Regions from separate parts of the uncultured Turicibacter sp. genome, predicted to be linked through region 1. Evidence: riboswitches for the same ligand, from Rfam matches in the RefSeq annotation. Region 1 holds a riboswitch; each other region holds the start of a gene.

Region 1 (4,240 bases):
AAACTCGATTTTTTTTCCAACCGAGCGACTTGATGCTAGTAGAAATAAATGATTAATCGGAAACTGACGCTCCTCGAGTACCTTTAAAAAAGTTTGCCCAACTAATCCAGTCGCCCCTACAATTGCAACATTTACTTTTTTCAAATTAATCACTCCCCTAAGTTATAAGCCTAATTCTCCGGCTAAAACAGCAACTGTTGTTGCCTTATCCTTTTTATTGATGGTATAGGAAATGCTGATTTCAGATGTCGTTACCTGTCTAAATGAGATATGATGATTAGCTAGAATTCTAAATATTTTTTCCGTTACTCCACTTTGATTCAACATTCCAACCCCAATCACTGAGACTTTTGTAATATCATCTTCAAGTTCAATGTCAATTTCTTGATACTGTTTTTTTAGTTGTTGCATGACTTCCTTGATGACATCATAATCGTCTGTTGATGCAGTAAAAGAAAGATTAACGATCCCATTAATCGGTCCCGTTTGACTAATCATATCCACATTAATATTCGCTTCTGCTAATTTTTCAAAAACTATTGCAATATTTTCAACCTTAAATTCAAGATTGCTGATAGTCACCATTAACACATCGTCACTGATACTTAATCCTGTAATGACGTTCTCCTCCATATTATGATCAACTCCCCTAATTGTTGTCCCCGTGATATCATGCTGACTAGATGCTACATAAATTGGAATTTGATATTTACAACCAATTTCAACAGCTCTTGGTTCCATGATTCCAGCTCCAAGACTCGCCATTTCCATCATTTCTTCATAGCTAATATCATCTAATTTCTTTGCCTCTTTATATAGACGCGGATCAACAGAGTAGATTCCATCGACATCCGTATAAATATGACATCCTCCTCGTAGTTTGGCTGCTAAAGCGACAGCTGTTGTATCGGAACCCCCACGACCAAGTGTTGTAATGTCACCTTTTTCATTCATACCTTGAAATCCTGCGACGACGACAACTTTTCCTTCTTTTAAATACGATTTTACTTTTTCAATGTCGATATCAATGATTTTATTTTTTGTATGAGGACCTTGGGTTTTGATACCAGCCTGAAATCCGGTTAAACAAATTGCATCCACACCGTATTCTTTAAGCGCCATCGATAATAAGGAAATGGATACTTGTTCCCCCGTTGATAAGAGCATATCAAGATCTCGTTTATCAGGATTAGTTGATATTTTTTTTGATAATTCAATCAAATCATCTGTGGTTTTTCCCATGGCTGAAACAACAACGACCAGATCATGTCCCTTTTCTTTTTCAGCGACTATTTTTTTAGCAATATTTTTGATTTTATCCGTACTTGCAACTGATGTGCCGCCATATTTATGCACTAAAATCCCCATTTAATTCCCCTCCTGTTTACCTCTTTAAACTTCTAGTGATAGAAGTTCTTCATATGTTTGACGACGACAAATTAATTGAGCCTCACCATCTTTCACAGCAACAACTGCTGCTTTTGGAATTTTATTATAATTTGAGGACATGGAATAACCATAAGCACCTGTTGAGGTGATAATCAAAATGTCCCCACTTTCAATCTTATTTACGTCAACGTCAGTTATTAAGATATCCCCACTTTCGCAACATTTTCCGGCAATCGTAACATGACGCTCGTTTCCTGATTCCATCCAATTTGCAATGGCACATTCATAAACCGCTTGATATAAAGAAGGCCTAATATTATCTGTCATTCCTCCATCGACACTAACATAAGTTCTAACATCTTTAATATCTTTCATTGACCCAACCGTATATAAAGTACTTCCTGCATTGGCAACAATTGAGCGCCCTGGTTCAATAATCAATCTTGGAATATCTATTTGTAAAGTTTCGCAAACCGTCTGGGCTTTTGTTAAAATTGCCTCACAAAACTGTGCAATCGATTTAGGTGCATCCTTCTCTGTGTAATAAACGCCGACTCCTCCACCTAAATCAACATCAGTAATCTCAAATCCAAATTGCTCTTTAATATCTTTTACGAGTGTCATCATAATCTCAACTTCATCTAAAAAGGGATTCACATCAAAAATTTGTGATCCAATGTGCGCATGCAAACCAATTAAATTTAAATGCTCATACTTATGAAACACTTCAAGACATCTTTGTAAGTCCCCATTCGATAAGGTGAATCCAAATTTCGAATCGATTTGTCCTGTTTTAATGTAGTCGTGTGTATGTGCTTCGATACCAGGTGTAATTCTTAAATAAACATTTTGTTGTTTACCACGTTTATGACACATTGTATTTAGCGTCTCTAGTTCATAGTAATTATCAACTACAAAAACACCGACACCATACTCTAAGCCCATGTTGATTTCATCAAATGTCTTATTATTACCATGAAACAAAACATGATCCATTGGAAAATCAGCTTTATAAGCAGTATACAGTTCACCACCAGATACAACATCAAGATAAAGCCCCTCTTCTTTAATCAGGTGACACATGTAAAGTGGCAAGAAAGCTTTTCCGGCATAAGCCACACGATTCCCTCGCTCCTCAACTTTAAAATGCTTCCTATAATCTTTGCAATTTTGTCTAAGTAGTGCTTCGTCAAAGACATAAAGTGGTGTTTGATAAGTGTTAACCAATGTTTGACAACTTACCCCTCCAATAAATAATTGTTGATTTTCAATGTTCATTGTTCCATGTAGTTTCATCCTAGACTCCTTTTTTCATTTTGATAAGGCACTAAAAAAGCCCCTCGAATACATTCAAGGGGCCTTTAATATACCGAAAAATCGGTTGGGATATCCTCAAATGTAGCACACCACAAAGTGATTTTTGTGACAGTGATGCATATCTTTTATGCACCCCCAGAGAATTAACCTTAAAGCGTCAGTTAATCTCTTCGGCGAATCTTCCTTTCCCAATAAGTCATCGCGCTTACCTCGTTATTAGTACTCTTAAGCCTTCGCAACCTCTACGTTTTAATGATGGTTTGAATAAGCACGTTTCATCATGCTTAATACTATTTAATTGTGAATTCTCTTTATTTTATGTCAATCATCCCCCCTTTATTCCGTTTGGATGTCATATTTTAGTATTAGAAAAAAAGTTATCCTCAATTAGGAGGATAACTTTTTCATCTTAAGCGACTTCAATTTCATTTGTATCGTACTGTTTTTCATTATCTAACTGGTGTTTAAAGACAAATCGGAAAATATATCTAACAAAGGGTTGAACAAAGAAAATTTGAGTAAAGAAAGCAAAGGGTAAGTTAATCACAATATTTTGGAACCAAGTAGCAATTAGTTCGCTTGTGAAACCGTGGAATAAAATAGTTGAAACTAATGACATTAAGGGACACATGAAGACAATAGTCGAGCAAATAAATACGGTTGTAATAATCACTTGGCTATCTTTTTTGAAATCAATCATACTAAAAGCAAGTTTTTCTGAAAGAGGACCTGCAATAAATATTTCAATAAGTAAGGCGAAGATTAATTCAATCGGAACGATTTTTAAAGAAGTAACAAAGACTTGATTTGACATTCCTCCCATTTCAATGGCTACGTTATAAAAGACGAATAAATGAACTGTAATAAAAACAGTTAGTACAGCAAAGAATAATTTTTGAATTTTTGTTTTTGGCATAGTATCTTTCCTTTCTTTTCGTAAAAGAACGCAAAAAAAGACACACGAAGTCACCTTGTACCGTAATCAGATTTACGTGCAAAGCACTACATGTGTCGTTTGTTCTAGTTCATTATTTAATTTTTTATAATTAGATTTTAACTCATTTAGAGACAAAAAGTCAATTATTTTATCGAATTCAATCATTTAAAGATACATTTTGAAAACGACTTTTGTAGTATGTTATACTTAATTAAAATCAGTTTTTTTGACAGCGAGGTTTTAGCATGACAATCGTTCACTCTTCAGAGGAGTTTCGAGAAGCGGTCCTTTATGAGTTAAATTTCAAGGCATTCCAAGAGAAGTATTGTAAAATTTTCAAAGATATTGAACATCCTGAAAATGGCTATTTCTTATTATACGAACGCCCTGGTTATTATGAGTTCGGGATTGCTGATTATACGATTCCCCATCATTTTACATTAAATTTTGATAACCCACAGCGACTTGTTCGATTTGGAACGGTTCACAAAGGGACAACAGAATTTCAAATTGATAATCAACCCATTTCTTCTTTTAAACCTTCTTCTTTTTTCGTTGTAGAAAAAGATTTAAAAGGGAAGCAGAATTGGACAAAAG
Region 2 (4,240 bases), on a different contig from region 1:
CAGTCCCACGTAAAACAAATCCATCTCTTACAAACTCAATAGCTTTCATCATTTAAAAATCCCCCCCTAGTATGATTACTAAACTTACTATACCACGAAGGCAATGAATAGTTAAGTAAACGTTTTTATTATTATTGAGAAGTATAAATAAAAGACTATAATAAAATAAAGGAGGATGAAATATGAAGTATCCGGTTGGATTTATTGGTAGTGGTAATATGGCGATGGCGATGTTAAAAGGATTATTGAAATCTGAATTAATATTATCAAATGATATTTTGATGTCTAATCCTAGCCAGACAAAAGTTAATCGATTTGTTGAAGATTATAAAATAAATGGGACAACTTCAAACCAAGATGTTGCAAATTTATGTCAAATTGTTATTTTAGCAGTTAAGCCATATTTATATCCCGCTATTATTGATGAAATTAAAGAAAGTATTCATAAAGAAACCATTATTGTGAGTATTGCAGCAGGACCAACACTTCAAATGATTGAGGACTATTTTCAAAAAAGTATTAAGGTAGTTCGTACAATGCCAAACACACCAGCACAAGTCGGTGAAGCGATGTCAGCAATTATACCAAATCGCAATGTTACAGAAAATGAGTTAAATCAAGTGATTGCTATTTTTAATAGTTTTGGAAAATGTGAAGTGGTGTCTGAAGTATTAATTGATTCCGTTATTGCTGTGAGTGGATCATCACCTGCTTATGTTTATATGATGATTGAAGCAATGGCTGATGCTGCTGTTTTACAAGGGATGCCACGAAATCTTGCTTACGAATTTGCTGCACAAGCAGTGCTTGGAGCGGCGAAAATGGTACTAGAAACAGGGATGCATCCAGGGGGATTAAAAGATCAAGTTTGTTCACCAGGTGGCACAACAATTGAGGCAGTTGCTAAATTAGAACAAGAGGGATTTAGAGCAAGTATTATGAATGCTATGGAAGCTTGTGCAAAGAAATCTAAAAAAATGAGTAAATAAAAAAGACACGCTTTAAAACTAGCGTGTCTTTATAGGCTATTTATATAATTTATCTTCTTTTTTCTCAAATTTTTTTTCCTCATGATGTTGTTCTTTATGATGAATTTCCATTTCATGAATTTTTTCTTTAATACTCATTAAGGCCATCTCATTTTTAAAAATTTATTATAGTTAGCTCTCTATAGTGTATTTATTAAAAAAATATAAAATAGAAATTTTATTGGATAGTTACATAAATTTACACTTGCAAAAGAATAGAATATAGTTTATGATTTAATTAATTAAAAAATAAATAGGTTTTAGATAGAGGTGCGGTAACTAAGAGTACTATTGAAGAGTGAAGACGTAGACGCAATAGGAAAGGAGTTCTCGCCGAAGCCTATCATCGATACTTTAAGGTGATAGAGCTGGTGTTATGTAAAATATACTTAACACTGTCACAAAATATTTTGTGGTGAGCTATCATTTAAGATGAATGCATTGTATATCGATTAAATGATATATTAAAATTCAAAGTCTTGAGTGATTTGCTCAAGGCTTTTTTTTATTAAAGCCAACCATAAAAATTGTGGAGGGCTATCATTTGAGCATTCAAAAGTAAACGCACGTTATGTGATTATTTCTGAAAAGTCTTGAGTGATACTCAAGACTTTTTTTATTGTGAAGCTCTTGCACCTCATACCATCCAAGAAAAGATGGGGACAATGCTTTATTGGATGTTAAAAACCTGAAGGGAGATTAATATATGTTAAGTCTTAGAAGAGCCAGAAGTATTGAAACTGAGGCAGGTGCGAAAAAAGAGTTTAAAGTACCACATACGCTAGTTATTATTTCTTTTATCTTAGTCATCGTTGCCGTAGCAACATGGATATTACCAGCTGGGATGTATGAGCGAGTGGTTAATGATTTAGGTCGAACAGTCGTTGTGGATGGATCGTTCCAATACATCGAGCAATCACCGCAAGGATTATTTAGTTTATTACAAGCTCCATTAGAAGGAATTGTAGGAGCTTCAGAAATTATTGCCTTTTTATTTATCGTAAGTGGAGCAATTGCTATTATTACAAAAACACGTGCAATTGATGCTGGAATTACAAGTGCCGTTAAATCGTTCCATGGAAAAGAGATGTTAATGATTCCGTTTATTATGGGATTATTCTCATTAGGTGGCGCAGTTTTTGGAATGACGGAAGAGGCAATTCCATTTATTGCAATGTTGATTCCACTTTGTTTAGCTTTAGGTTATGACAGTATTATGGCGATGGCTATTTCTTATGTTGGATGTATTGTTGGTTTTGCTACAGCAATGATTAATCCATTCTCAGTAGGGGTTGCTCAAAGTATTGCAAATGTTCAAGCTGGATCAGGTGTGGGATTCCGTACTCTAATTTGGGCAGTTACAACTTTAGCATCTATTCTATTCTTAATGTGGTATGGTCGTCGTATCAAACGTAATCCAGAATTAAGTCCCGTTTATGAAATTGATCAGTCACGTCGTGAAGCATTAAAAGAATCAACTGAAGAACATATCGAGTTTACAGTAAGACATAAAATTATTTTATCTTCGATTTTAGTTTGTTTAGCTGGAATTGTCGTTGGAGTACTAAAATTTGATTTTGCTATTCCAGAAATCGCGGCTTTATTCTTAGCTACAGGAATCGTGGCAGGATTTATTGGACGTTTAAGTTTTGATGATATGGCAACATCGTTTGTAAGTGGAGCAAAAGATATGATTGGAGCAGCTATTGTGGTTGGATTTGCTCGTGGAATCGTGATTCTTGCACAAGATGGTCAAATTATTGATACAATTCTTTACCAATTATCAAACTTCATCGGTCAATTACCTTCGTTAATTGCGGGATATGTCATGTTCTTTGTTCAAATGTTTATTAACTTCTTTATTTCATCAGGTTCAGGACAAGCAGCTTTAACAATGCCGATTATGGCGCCACTTGGTGAGTTAGTTGGAATTACACCGCAAACATCAATTTTAATTTTCCAATTTGGTGATGGATTCTCAAATGCGATTTTCCCAACAAGTGCAGTCTTAATGGCTTGTTTAGGGGTAGCAGGTATCCCATGGTCAAAATGGATTAAATGGATTTTACCACTACAAGTTATCTTTGGAGTAATTGCTATTATCTTTATTACAATTGCTATTTTAATGGGTTGGTCATAATATTAATTTTGCTAGGCATTTTCTTTATAGAGAATGCCTAGTAAACTATAGTTGAACTTAAAATGAAAAATGAATTAGAATAAGAAGAAATCTATCAATAGATTTTTGTATACAGGAGGGGCATTATGAAAGAACAATTATTGCAAATTAGTGAAGAGCTTAAACAAAGATTATGGGAAATGAGTGACTATATTCATGATCATCCTGAGCTTGGAAACCAAGAGTTCGAAGCTGTAAATACATTAACTTCATTTTTAAAAGAACATAATTTTTCAGTTGAAGTAGGTGTTGCAGGATTAGAAACAGCATTTACAGCGGTTTACGATAGTAAAAAACCTGGATTATCTGTCGCTTATTTATGTGAGTATGATGCATTACCTGATTTAGGTCATGGATGCGGTCATAATATGATTGGTGTAATGAGTGCTGGAGCAGGGGTTTTATTGAGTAAAATTATCGATGAAGTTGGTGGAAAAGTTTATGTTTTTGGAACGCCAGCTGAAGAAACAAATGGCGCTAAAGTAACCATGGCTGAGGCAGGATTATTTAATGAGATGGATGCTGTTATGATGGTTCATCCGGATGGATATACAACAGAAAGTGGAACATCTTTAGCAATGGAAGCTTTACAATTTGATTACACAGGACGTCCTTCTCATGCAGCAGCGAGCCCAGAGAATGGAATCAACGCTTTAAATGCTATTATTCAATTATTTAATGGAATTGATGCATTACGCCAACATGTTAAATCAGATGTTCGTATGCATGGGATCATTACAAATGGTGGGGTAGCAGCGAATATTGTACCAGAACATGCCACAGCACAATTTTATATTCGTGCAGCAACGAAAGAATACTTAGCAGTTGTTAAAGAAAAAGTTTTAAACATTGCACAAGGTGCTGCTTTAATAACAGGAACAACAGTAGAGATTAGTAACTATGAATTATCTTATGATGATTTAAAAACGAATCAAGTATTATCAAATGCATTTAATGAAAATTTACGTCAACTTGGAATCACAGATATTCATCCAGCTAAAAAGGAAACTGGATCAGTCGATATCGGAAATAT
Region 3 (4,240 bases), on a different contig from region 1:
TTTGGCGGAGTTATCCATGCAAGTGCCACGATAGACGAGAGTCTATCGTATTTTTATAGAAAATATATTTTTTAGTAGACTGAAAGGCGGAGTTATCCATGCAAGTGCTGAGATAGACGTGAGTCTATCTCTTTTTTTATAGAAGGTGTAGATTTTAGCAGAATGATGGATTAGCGCTACTATGTTAGCTGTTCTTCCTAAACGAAGTGAAGGATAGAACAACTATACACCTGTGGTGTACTCGGCGTCAGGCCGAGTTATCCTAACAAGGGGGACCCCATCCACGAAGTGGTTTTCTCCACTAATGGGGTGCCAAATACCATAGGTGTGAGCCCATTCCCTAGTAGTGGAGGATAAGATTGCTAGTAGCAATCGCTAGGTGACCCATTCCCTAGTAGCGGAGGGGAAGATTGCTAGTCCCAATCGCTAGGTAACCCATTGCCTAGTAGCGGAGGATAAGATGCTAGGTGACCCATCTCATTTTTATAAAAGAATTTTATTATTTAACATAAAAAGGTCCCGCTTCTATTGGGACCTTTTTATGTTAAAACATATCGGTGTGAGCCCCGACTTCGACGGCAAGTTCAAGAGCAGAAATGAGTTTTTCAGCTTCGGTATGACCGGGTGCGATTTCGAGTAATTCTTCGACTAGATTGTATTGACTTTCGGTAAGTTGGAAAGTTTTTGTTTTTTCCATGAAGAGTCTCTCCTTTTATTCGAAATACTATTAGTATAGGTAATTTGTTTCCTATTATACTTTATTAGTTATTTTAAAATTTATGACGATTTTCGTTGAATTTTAAAGTTTATCATTGTGATGATAAAGCCCTCAGTTTCCTCTTCAGATTTTGCAACATCTGAAACATTAAATCCTATAAAAGGAAGAAAATAAAATTTTAAAAAAGTTTGTTTATTTTGTTTAAGATTTGAAAAGTGTTCCCATAATGTACTTGTATGAGACGTAACTCTCCCCCTATGTTATGTTTAGTACAAGATGATAAATCTTTTCTCCAATTCTCAACCTCTCTTAGAAATATAATAAAAAGGAGTCATTGAATCAGTTTCCCCCCTGTTCATTGACTCCTTTTAAATTTATGTCATATTCTCCCGTTTTGATTTCTTATTCATTTGGCATTAAGTGTAGGTTTTCAACTTTCTTAACGTTTTGACGTCGAGCATAGAAAATTACCAAAGCAAATCCTAAAGCCATGACGATGTAAGACGTCATTAAAGTCCCTGTCACCCCAAACGCCATATAGCCTAAGGCAGCGATACCTGCTGATAATAGAGCGTAAGGGAGTTGGGAGTTGAAGTGAGCTCCGAGGTCACAACCTGACCCAGTGGCTGATAGAAGGGTTGTATCTGAAATCGGTGACGCGTGATCTCCAAAAATTGCACCCGATAAGACAGCAGCCATAACCGGTATCATCAGATTTAAGTCGATGGCTGCGGCAACACTTCCCGCAATTGGAAGTAAGATTCCGAATGATCCCCAAGATGTTCCGGTTGAGAAAGCCATAAAACTTGCGACTATAAACATGACAACTGGAATAAAGTTTGGATTAATATTGGTGCTTGTAATCACTGAAGCTAAATAGCCTCCAGCATCTAAGGCTCCAACTAGTTCACAAATCGCCCAAGCTAATAATAAAATTCCAATCGCTCCAAACATAGAGCGAGCTCCTATCATAAAAGCTTTTAAAAAATCAGGTAGTGTGACTTCTTTGTTTAAAACATGACGATAAGCCAGTCCCATTGAAACGATTAATCCAGCCATTCCTCCATAACGAAGTGCTTTAGAGAGAGCGATGTTGTCAAGGACGGTGAAGAAGAAGTTAAACTCAGGATCAGTGACTGATTGTGCCCCTTGAATTCCGGTGATAGCCATCGTTCCAACCGTGACAATAATTAAGGTTAGAATAGGAAGAATTAAGTCCCAAATCGTTCCTTTTGAAGATTCAACATCTTTTTCATGAGGATTCGATAGTTCGCTGCCTACAATTGAGCTGTCGCTTCCTTGTAACGTGTCGGCTTCGTATTTTTTCATTAATCCAAGATTTAAGTTAAAGCGAATGACAACGAAGACCATGATGAGGGTTGTGATGACATAAAAATGATAAGGAATGGTCATTAAGAAGGCTGAGAAGGCACTGTAAGAAATGCCTGCTCCTGCTAAGATGACAGCCATAGAACCCATGATTCCAGTTGCCCAACTTGAAATGGGGGAAATGACACAAATAGGTGCTGACGTTGAATCAACGATATAAGCGAGACGAGCTCGCGATACTTTTTGTGCTTCGGCTAATGGTTTTGAGACATTTCCAACGACTAAAGCGTTGAAGTAGTCATCAACAAAAATCAGAATTCCTAAAATAGCAGCGGTATATTGTACCCCTTCGCGTGTTTGAACGCGACGAATAATGGCTTTTGTAAAAGCAGTGGCCCCTCCTGATAAGACGATATAGCCTGTAATAATACCTAGGGCGATTAAAAAGAAGATGATGGACATATTCCACTCATTTAAGAATCCGTAAAGTCCATCCTCTTCAATGACTAGAGAACTAAAAGTGATGAGTAGGGTTGAGATGGTATCTCCGATGCTAAATGCTGATAAAATTAAAGCAGCACAGATGACACCGACTCCTAGTGATAAGATAACGCGACGTGTGATGATAACCAAAAGAATTGTGAGGATTGCCGGAATTAAGGCATAGATGGTTCCAACCATTTTCATTCTCTCCTTTTATATTGAACTTTGATTGAATCATCTCGTCCGGCTCTGAAAGTTATAAAAAAAAGAGCAATGCAGAGTTAAACTCATACATTGCTCAATAATGGGGTAGCTAAAAAAAGATCCCTTAGTGATACACGTATTATTTAACTCTCCGATCATTAGTTCTCCACTACCATAGGCAGTGACAGTGTTAGACTTCTTCAATCTAACCCCAGCAAAAAATAGCGGACACTATTTTCACTTCGGCATGGATACCTTTTAGAATTTGTCTTAGACGTCACTCTCGAAATTCCTACTCTTTAGCCATGCACCTCTAACTCATCAAAGAGAACAGAGACGTATTCAATTATCCCTATTGTAGCATCTTTTATTGTAGAGTCAATATGAATTGTTATAAATAAGTAAAAATGGTATAAAATTACGTATCATTGCAACATAATAAATGAAAGATCATCATCTCAGTGTATTTATTGCGAATAAGAGAGGATTTTGTCAACTATCTGCGAATAAGATATGTAAAATAATCACGAATGTGGTAAGATAAAGGGTAGCTTAAAAGCATTGGAGGTTTTTTTTATGAATATGTCACCTTTAAAGGTTGGTCAAGAATTTTTAGTGACGATTAAACGCATCGGGATTAACGGTGAGGGAATCGGTTATTATAAAAAACAAGCGGTGTTCATCCCAGGAACATTAGTTGGGGAAGAAGTTGTGGCAACTTGTACACGTGTAGCAGGTGGTTATGCAGAAGCAGAATTAGTACGCGTTAAGAAAAAATCAAGACATCGTTGTCAACCAGCTTGTGAGGTTTATGGACAATGCGGTGGATGTCAATTACAACATATGACCTACCCGGAACAATTGCGTATTAAACGCGATGCCATTTGGCAAGCGGTTGAACGTTACACCAATTTAGATCCTGAAGAATTAGATATCCGTCCAACGATGGGAATGGATAATCCATATAATTATCGTAACCGTGCTCAAATGCCAGTTGGGTATGATGAAGATGGTGTGATGGTCGGATTCTATAGCATGAACTCACGAGAGTTAGTAAATGTCACAGATTGTGAGGTTCAATACGAAGAAATCAACAAAGTCGTGAATCACGCGGTTGATTTATTAGATGATTATAAAGTTTTTGCGTATGCACCCAAAACGAAAAAAGGAACAGCTCGTCACATTGTCGTTCGTCGTGGATATCGAACAGGTGAGATTCAAGTGACGTTTGTATTAGCGAATAAAGACTTCAAGAAGATGTATTCTTTAGCGCTTGATTTAATGAAGTATTGTCCTGAAGTGAAGTCAGTTTATGTCAACTATAATTCTGATGACACGCATGAAATCTTTGGACCAGATATGATTAAAGTAGCGGGAGAAGATTTCATTACAGATCGTTTAGGTAAATTTAAATTTAATTTATCACCACGCGCTTTCTATCAATTAAATCCAGAACAAACAGTGAAGTTATATAATCAAGTGAAGTATGCTGCTTCTTTAACAGGA

The links. A riboswitch is a leader RNA that binds a small molecule or an ion and turns the genes downstream of it on or off. The one in region 1 is predicted to bind lysine.
Region 2: linked by a shared signal. The riboswitch ahead of QWC74_RS04770 (YfcC family protein) and the one ahead of lysA (diaminopimelate decarboxylase) in region 1 are both predicted to bind lysine.
Region 3: linked by a shared signal. The riboswitch ahead of QWC74_RS11955 (Na+/H+ antiporter NhaC family protein) and the one ahead of lysA (diaminopimelate decarboxylase) in region 1 are both predicted to bind lysine.

Annotation. Positions count from the first base shown of each region.
Region 1 covers NZ_CALIOS010000068.1:13,211-17,450, forward strand. Annotated here, with positions in the region: gene QWC74_RS07380 (aspartate-semialdehyde dehydrogenase) at 1-144, opposite strand, end outside; gene QWC74_RS07385 (aspartate kinase) at 163-1,368, opposite strand; gene lysA (diaminopimelate decarboxylase) at 1,393-2,685, opposite strand; lysine riboswitch at 2,781-2,959, opposite strand; gene QWC74_RS07395 (DUF2798 domain-containing protein) at 3,116-3,622, opposite strand; gene QWC74_RS07400 (helix-turn-helix transcriptional regulator) at 3,889-4,240, shown strand, end outside.
Region 2 covers NZ_CALIOS010000047.1:28,334-32,573, forward strand. Annotated here, with positions in the region: gene QWC74_RS04760 (alpha/beta hydrolase) at 1-52, opposite strand, end outside; gene proC (pyrroline-5-carboxylate reductase) at 183-989, shown strand; lysine riboswitch at 1,286-1,459, shown strand; gene QWC74_RS04770 (YfcC family protein) at 1,735-3,168, shown strand; gene QWC74_RS04775 (M20 family metallopeptidase) at 3,294-4,240, shown strand, end outside.
Region 3 covers NZ_CALIOS010000123.1:1,385-5,624, reverse strand. Annotated here, with positions in the region: gene QWC74_RS11960 (hypothetical protein) at 545-697, opposite strand; gene QWC74_RS11955 (Na+/H+ antiporter NhaC family protein) at 1,121-2,728, opposite strand; lysine riboswitch at 2,886-3,058, opposite strand; gene rlmD (23S rRNA (uracil(1939)-C(5))-methyltransferase RlmD) at 3,311-4,240, shown strand, end outside.